Regions from separate parts of the Actinacidiphila yeochonensis CN732 genome, predicted to be linked through region 1. Evidence: riboswitches for the same ligand, from Rfam matches in the RefSeq annotation. Region 1 holds a riboswitch; the other holds the start of a gene.

What was found. Region 1 has a riboswitch for glycine ahead of gcvP (aminomethyl-transferring glycine dehydrogenase). Riboswitches for the same ligand answer to the same signal wherever they lie in the genome.
Region 2: another riboswitch for glycine. It lies ahead of gcvT (glycine cleavage system aminomethyltransferase GcvT); the one in region 1 lies ahead of gcvP (aminomethyl-transferring glycine dehydrogenase).

What each region holds. Positions count from the first base shown of each region.
Region 1 is NZ_JQNR01000005.1:4,382,827-4,386,502, forward strand. Features, by position in the region: gene BS72_RS29750 (DNA polymerase IV) at 1-610, shown strand, start outside; gene BS72_RS29755 (PRC-barrel domain-containing protein) at 717-1,085, opposite strand; glycine riboswitch at 1,324-1,432, shown strand; glycine riboswitch at 1,434-1,550, shown strand; gene gcvP (aminomethyl-transferring glycine dehydrogenase) at 1,615-3,676, shown strand, end outside.
Region 2 is NZ_JQNR01000005.1:2,966,206-2,969,881, forward strand. Features, by position in the region: gene glyA (serine hydroxymethyltransferase) at 1-528, opposite strand, end outside; gene gcvH (glycine cleavage system protein GcvH) at 536-916, opposite strand; gene gcvT (glycine cleavage system aminomethyltransferase GcvT) at 1,152-2,267, opposite strand; glycine riboswitch at 2,339-2,456, opposite strand; glycine riboswitch at 2,457-2,568, opposite strand; gene BS72_RS24385 (enhanced serine sensitivity protein SseB) at 2,880-3,626, shown strand.

The sequences.
Region 1 (3,676 bases):
CGAGCGCTGCGTCCAGCGGCTGCGCGGCGCCGGCCGGTCCGGCCGCACGGTGGTGGTGAAGGTGCGCCGGTACGACTTCTCCACCCTCACCCGCTCCGAGACGCTGCGCGCCCCCACGGACGACGCGTCGGTGGTGCGGGAGACCGCGCGGCGGCTGGCGGAGTCGGTGGACACCACCGGCGGGGTGCGGCTGCTGGGTGTCGGTGTGGCAGGGCTGGCCGACTTCACCCAGGAGGACCTCTTCGCGCAGAGCGACGCCCGGGCGGCGGGCGGCGCCGGCGCGGGTGGGTCCGTCGTCGACCTGCCCGCGAGCCCCCCGCCGCAGCCCGAGCGGTCGGCCCGCTGGCTCCCCGGCCAGGACGTCACCCACACGGAGTACGGGCCGGGGTGGGTGCAGGGCAGCGGTGTCGGACGGGTCACCGTCCGCTTCGAGGTACCGAGCGACACCCGGCCCGGACGGGTCCGCACCTTCCCCGCCGACGATCCCGGGCTGGAGCACAGCGAGCCGCTGCCCCTGGCCGCCGAGCCGGCGGCGACCGCGGACCCGGCCGCGGCGGCGGGGCCGGCGGCGGAGCCGGGTCCGGGCACGGGTCCGGGTCCGGCGCGGTAGCGCCCGTCCGGGCGGGTCCGCGCGGTGTCCCGGTCGCTGCGGGGCGGCCGGCGGATTCGGGTGGGGAGACGGGGTGGGGAGACAGGGGCCAGGGGGAGAGGGCGGGTCAGTCGCCGCCCGCCAGCTCGCCGAAGTCCCTGGCCGCCGGATCGGGGCCCGAGCGCGGCACGTCCATCCCGTAGTGGTGGTAGAGCTGGAGCTCCTGCTCCGGCGAGAGGTGGCGGCCGACACCGAAGTCGGGCGCGTCCTTGATGAGTGCCTTGCGGAACGGCACCCGCAGCTGCCCGTCGACCAGCTCGCTGGGCCCCAGCGGCACGAAGGCGTCGCGGGTGAACAGGCCGGTGCGCACCGCAGCCCACTCCGGCGAGCCGGTGGCGTCGTCGAGGTACACCTCGTCCACCGTGCCGATCCTCGCCCCGTCGCTGTCGAGGGCCCGGCGTCCTATCAGGCTGCGCGGATCGATGTCGGTCTGCACGACTCCTCCAACCCACGGGTGACAGCTGCTGACTCCACCCAAAGCCACATCCCGGGCCCTGTCGAGTCGGGGCCGAGCCGGCACCGATCAGGGACCGCCCCGCCGTCCCGCCGCCCGTTCGCCGCGCGGGCGTCCCCGGCCGGCGTCCGACCAGCGCCTCCACCAGGCCTGACGTCGTCCGCGGCGCCCGGCCGCCACAGCCTCGCCGGCCGGGCGCTGATAGGCTGGACGCGGCCGCATAGCCCGTGCGGGAGAGTCCTCACCAGCCCCGACGGTCGGGCGGGGTGGGGCGCCGAAGGAGCAACTCCTCCCCGGAATCTCTCAGGCATCCGTACCGCGCGGGTGAGGTCACTCTGGAAAGCAGGACAGCCCGGAAGCGAAGCGGCCGCCGGGTGTGTCCTCACCGACGGGGAAAGCCGCCCGGCAGCGGGGGGTGAAGCTCTCAGGTTCTCTGACAGAGGGGGAGGCCGCACGGGTGCCGGCCGGCACGGCACCCCCGATGGCCGTCGCAGACCAGGAGGCCCCCGCAATGAGCGAACGCCCCATCCCCCTCGCCGAGCTGGAAGCAGGCGTGCCCTTCGCTTCCCGGCACATCGGCCCCGACACCGGGGCGCTGGACAAGATGCTCGCCCAGGTCGGCTACGGCTCGCTGGACGAGCTGACCGCCGCCGCCGTCCCGGACACCATCAAGAGCGCCGAGGCGCTCGCCCTGCCGCCGGCCGTCACCGAGGCCGAGGTGCTGGCCGAACTGCGCGCCCTGGCCGGCCGCAACCAGGTCCTGGCGCCCATGATCGGCCTCGGCTACTACGGCACCTTCACCCCGCCGGTGATCCTGCGCAACGTCATGGAGAACCCGTCCTGGTACACGGCGTACACGCCGTACCAGCCGGAGATCTCCCAGGGCCGGCTGGAGGCGCTGCTGAACTTCCAGACCGTCGTCGCCGACCTCACCGGCCTGCCCACCTCCGGCGCCTCGCTGCTGGACGAGGGCACCGCCGCGGCCGAGGCGATGGCGCTGTCCCGCCGGGTCGGCAAGGTCAAGAACGGCGTCTTCCTGGTCGACGCCGACACCTTCCCGCAGACCCTGGCCGTGGTGCGCACCCGCGCGGAACCGACGGGCGTCGAGGTCGTCACCGCCGACCTCTCACAGGGCATCCCGGCCGAGGTCGCCGAGCGCGGCGTCTTCGGCGTGCTGCTGCAGTACCCGGGCGCCGGGGGCGCCGTACGGGACCTGCGGCCGGTCGTCGAGCAGGCCCACGAGCTGGGCGCCGTCGTCACCGTGGCCGCCGACCTGCTGGCGCTGACCCTCCTGACCTCGCCCGGCGCCCTGGGCGCGGACATCGCGGTGGGCACCACGCAGCGCTTCGGCGTCCCCATGGGCTTCGGCGGCCCGCACGCCGGCTACATGGCCGTCCGCGAGGCGTACGCGCGCAACCTGCCCGGCCGGCTGGTCGGCGTCTCCGTGGACGCCGACGGCAACCCCGCCTACCGGCTGGCGCTCCAGACCCGCGAGCAGCACATCCGCCGGGAGAAGGCCACCAGCAACATCTGCACCGCGCAGGTGCTGCTGGCCGTCATGGCCGGCATGTACGCCGTCTACCACGGCCCGGACGGGCTGGCCGCCATCGCCCGCCGTACCCACCGGTACGCGGCCGTGCTCGCCGCGGGGCTGCGCGCCGCCGGGGTGGAGCTGGCCGAGGAGGCGTTCTTCGACACCCTCACCGCCACCGTGCCCGGCCGGGCCGCGGACATCGTGGCCGCCGCCCGCGAGCGGGGCGTCAACCTGCGGCCCATCGACGCCGACCACGTCGGCCTCTCCTGCGACGAGACCACCACCCGCGCCCAGCTCACCGCCGTGCTGGCCGCCTTCGGCGCGCCCGAGGCCGACCTCGACGCGCTGGACGCGGCCACCCCGGACGCGCTGCCGTCCGCGCTGGAGCGCACCGAGCCGTACCTCACCCACCCGGTCTTCCACGAGCACCGCAGCGAGACCGCGATGCTGCGCTACCTGCGCCGCCTCGCCGACCGCGACTACGCCCTGGACCGGGGAATGATCCCGCTCGGGTCGTGCACGATGAAGCTCAACGCGACCACCGAGATGGAGCCGGTCACCTGGCCGGAGTTCGGTGCCCTGCACCCCTTCGCGCCCGCCGAGCAGGCGGCCGGGTACCTGGAGCTCATCCACGGCCTGGAGGACCAGCTCGCCGCCGTCACCGGCTACGACAAGGTCAGCCTGCAGCCCAACGCGGGCTCCCAGGGCGAACTGGCCGGGCTGCTGGCGGTGCGCGCCTACCACCGTGCCAACGGCGACACCCAGCGCACGGTCTGCCTCATCCCGTCCTCCGCGCACGGCACCAACGCGGCCAGCGCCGTGATGGCCGGCATGCGCGTGGTGGTCGTCAAGACCAGCGAGGACGGCGACGTCGACGTCGCGGACCTGCGCGCGAAGATCGAGCAGCACCGCGACGAACTCGCCGTGCTGATGGTGACCTACCCCTCCACGCACGGCGTGTTCGAGGAGCACATCACCGAGGTGTGCGCCGCCGTCCACGACGCGGGCGGCCAGGTGTACGTCGACGGCGCCAACCTCA
Region 2 (3,676 bases), 1.4 Mb from region 1:
CGACCAGCCGGCCACGATCAGCTTCGGGCGCCGCTCCTTGGCCAGCCGCTCCACCTCGGCCATGTCGACCAGGCCGGTCTCGGCGTCCACGTGGTAGGCGGCCACGTCGTACAGCTTGCCGGAGAAGTTGATCCGCATGCCGTGGGTGAGGTGGCCGCCGTGCGCCAGGTCCAGCCCCAGGATGGTGTCCCCGGGGTTGAGCAGGGCGAACATCGCCGCGGCGTTGGCCTGCGCGCCGGAGTGCGGCTGCACGTTGGCCGCCTCGGCGCCGAACAGCGCCTTGACCCTGTCGATGGCGAGCTGCTCGATGACGTCGACGTGCTCGCAGCCGCCGTAGTAGCGGCGGCCGGGGTAGCCCTCGGCGTACTTGTTCGTCAGCACCGAGCCCTGGGCCTCCAGCACCGCGGTGGGCGCGAAGTTCTCGGAGGCGATCATCTCCAGGGTGGTGCGCTGACGCTCCAGCTCGGCGTCGATGGCGGCGGCGACGTCCGGGTCGAAGTCGTGCAGGGACTGGTTCAGAAGCGACATGGCGGCCTCAGCCCTCGATGAACGCGTCGTACTCGGCCTTGGAGAGCAGCTCCTCGGCCTCCCCGGAGACCCGCACCTTGAACAGCCAGCCGCCGGCGAAGGGGGCGGTGTTCACCAGCGACGGGTCGTCGGCCACGTCCTGGTTGACCTCCGTCACCTCACCGCTGACCGGCGAGTACAGCTCGCTGACGGACTTGGTCGACTCCAGCTCGCCGCAGCTCTCGCCCGCGGTGACCGACGCGCCGACCTCCGGGAGCTGGACGAAGACGACGTCACCGAGCGCGTCGGCGGCGTGCGAGGTGATCCCCACGGTGGACACGCCGTCCTCGGCGGCGTCGAGCCACTCGTGCTCCTTGCTGTAGCGCAGCTGCTCAGGGTTGATGGTCATGGCGCGAATTCTCCCGGATATGGAGGTGTGGGTACGGCCGCGCGGGCCACGGACGGCGCACGCGGCGGTCGGGTGGGGGGAGGTGGGGCTTTCGGTACGAGCCCGCCGGCGCGCCGCCGGTGGGAGCCGGGCGGGGGACGCGGACGGCGGGCTCAGACGGAACCGGCCGGTGGCCGGTCCGGCGATCGACCGGTGGCCGGTCCGGTGACCGGTCGGTGACCGGACCAGCCACCGGTCAGCGGGCGCGCTTGTAGAACGGCAGCGCCACCACGGAGTGCGGCTCGTGGGAGCCGCGGATGTCCACGGCCACCCCGGACGTGCCCTGCTCGGTGTGGGCGGCGTCGACGTACGCCATCGCGATCGGCACCCCGAGGGTCGGGGAGGGCGCGCCGGAGGTGACCTCGCCGATCACCGCGCCGGCCGCGTCCACCACCGGGAAGCCGGCCCGCGGCACCCGCCGGCCCTCGGCGACCAGGCCGACCAGGGTGCGCGGCGGGACCTCCGCGGCCCGGGCGGCCGCGGCCAGCAGCGCCTCACGCCCGACGAAGTCGCCCGGCTTGTCGAACTTCACGACCCGGCCCAGGCCCGCGTCGAAGGGCGTCACCGAGGCGGTCAGCTCGTGGCCGTACAGCGGCATGCCGGCCTCCAGCCGGAGGGTGTCGCGGCAGGACAGCCCGCAGGGGACCAGGCCGTGCGGCGCGCCCGCCTCGGTCAGCGCCTGCCACAGCTTCTCGGCGTCGCCCGGCGCCACGAACAGCTCGAAGCCGTCCTCGCCGGTGTAGCCCGTGCGGGCGATCATCGCCGGCACGCCCGCGACCACGCCCGGCAGCCCGGCGTAGTAGCGCAGGGAGTCCAGGTCGGCGTCGGTGAGGGAGGCCAGGATGGCCGGCGCCTGCGGGCCCTGGACGGCGAGCAGCGCGTACGCGTCGCGGTCGTCGCGCACCTCGGCGTCGAACCCGGCCGCGCGCAGCGCCAGCGTGTCCAGCACCGTCTGGGCGTTGGAGGCGTTGGCCACGACCAGGTACTCCTGGTCGCCGGTCCGGTACACGATCAGGTCGTCGAGGATGCCGCCGTCGGGCGCGCACACCATCGTGTAGCGGGCCCGGCCCACCGCCAGCGCCGACAGGTGGCCGACCAGCGCGTGGTCCAGCGCCTGTCCGGCCTGCGGCCCGGTGACGGCGATCTCGCCCATGTGCGAGAGGTCGAAGAGGCCGGCCCGGGTGCGCACGGCCTGGTGCTCCTCGCGCTCGCTGGCGTAGCGCAGCGGCATGTCCCAGCCGGCGAAGTCGGTCATGGTGGCGCCCAGGGCGCGGTGCAGCGCGTCGAGCGCGGTCCTGCGGGGCTCGCTCATGGGGTTGTGGACTCCCAGGTGTGACGGTCGGATGGCGGCCGGTACGGGCCGGACGAGGGGCCCTCGGTCCGGCCTCCCCATCTGTCATCGGAACCTGAGAGGTTCACCGTGAACCCGGCGAGGGGCCACGGTTTGCACCTTGGGTGGGAGCGGGGCCCGGGGGCGCACCGCTCCGCTTTTCAGATCTGCCTCGCCCGCGCGGTATCTGTGCCTGAGAGATTCAAGGGAGGGCTTGCTCCTTCGGCGCCGGGCCCGCCGCCGTACCGGCCGGCTGGTCCCGGAACTCTCCCGCGCGGCCTCGAACGGCCGTTATGCAGATGTCTGGCCTCATCATTGCACGTCGCCCCGGGGCCCCGCCCGCCCGGCCCGCCCGGCCGGCCCGCCGGACAGCGGCCCGTCGTCCGGCAGCGGTCCGGCAGCGCTCCGGCCTCCGCCGGGCAGCGGCGCGGCGAGGGCCGAGCCGGCTCCACCCCGACCGGTCCGCACCCCTCCGTGTCCCTTCATGCTCCTCCGCGCCCGTCCGGAAGCACCCGGTCGGCGGCATCCCCCGCGGGCCCCGGGCCGGATAGGGTTTCCCGCGCACGTGACGGACAAGCGCGGACAAGGGTGGGTATGGAGAATCCGGCGCCGTACATATGGCCGGCCAACGAGCTGGAAGAGGTGCTGAGCGCCAGCCTGGGCAACCCCGCGGCCACGCCCAGGCTGCTGGAGGTGCTCGGCCGCTCGCACGTGTGGGTGCCGCTGCCGAACGGCGGCAGCCCGGACTCGGTCGAACTCGACCTGCCCACGATGGAGCTGGGCGGCGCGCTGTTCGTGCCGGTGTTCAGCTCCGAGCAGCAGTTCCGGCTGGCCGCCGAAGGCATGTCGTGCACGGTGGCGCCGGTCCAGGAGTTCGCCCGCGGCCTGCCGCCGCAGCTGGGCATCGCGGTCAACCCCGGCGGCGCGGTCGGGGTGCCGCTGCCGCCCGCGGCCGTGGCCCGGCTGTGCCGGCCCGCGGCGGGGGAGCGCGGCGCGGAGACCGCTTCCGGCGCGCGGGTGCGGCTGTGGGAGCCGGACCACGAGAGCGAACCGGTGGACTTCCTGGCCGCGGCGGCCGGCGAGTTCGCGGTGACCCCGGTGGTGCTCAGCGCCCGGCGGGCCATGGCGGTGGTCGAGGACGACCCGCCGGCGCTCTTCGTCGGGGTCGAGCTGGACGGCTGGCAGGAGGGCGACCGGGCCGCCGCCCTGGACGCGCTGGGCCGGGCCGCGGGCACCGCGCTGCCGCCCTGGCCGGTCCACCTGATCCTCCTGGACCTGGCCCAGGACCCGGTCGGCGACTGGATGCTCGACAGGGTGCAGCCGTTCTTCACCCGCGACTGAGCCCGCGACTGAGCCCGGGCCCGGGGCCGGGTCCCCGACGGACCCGGTCC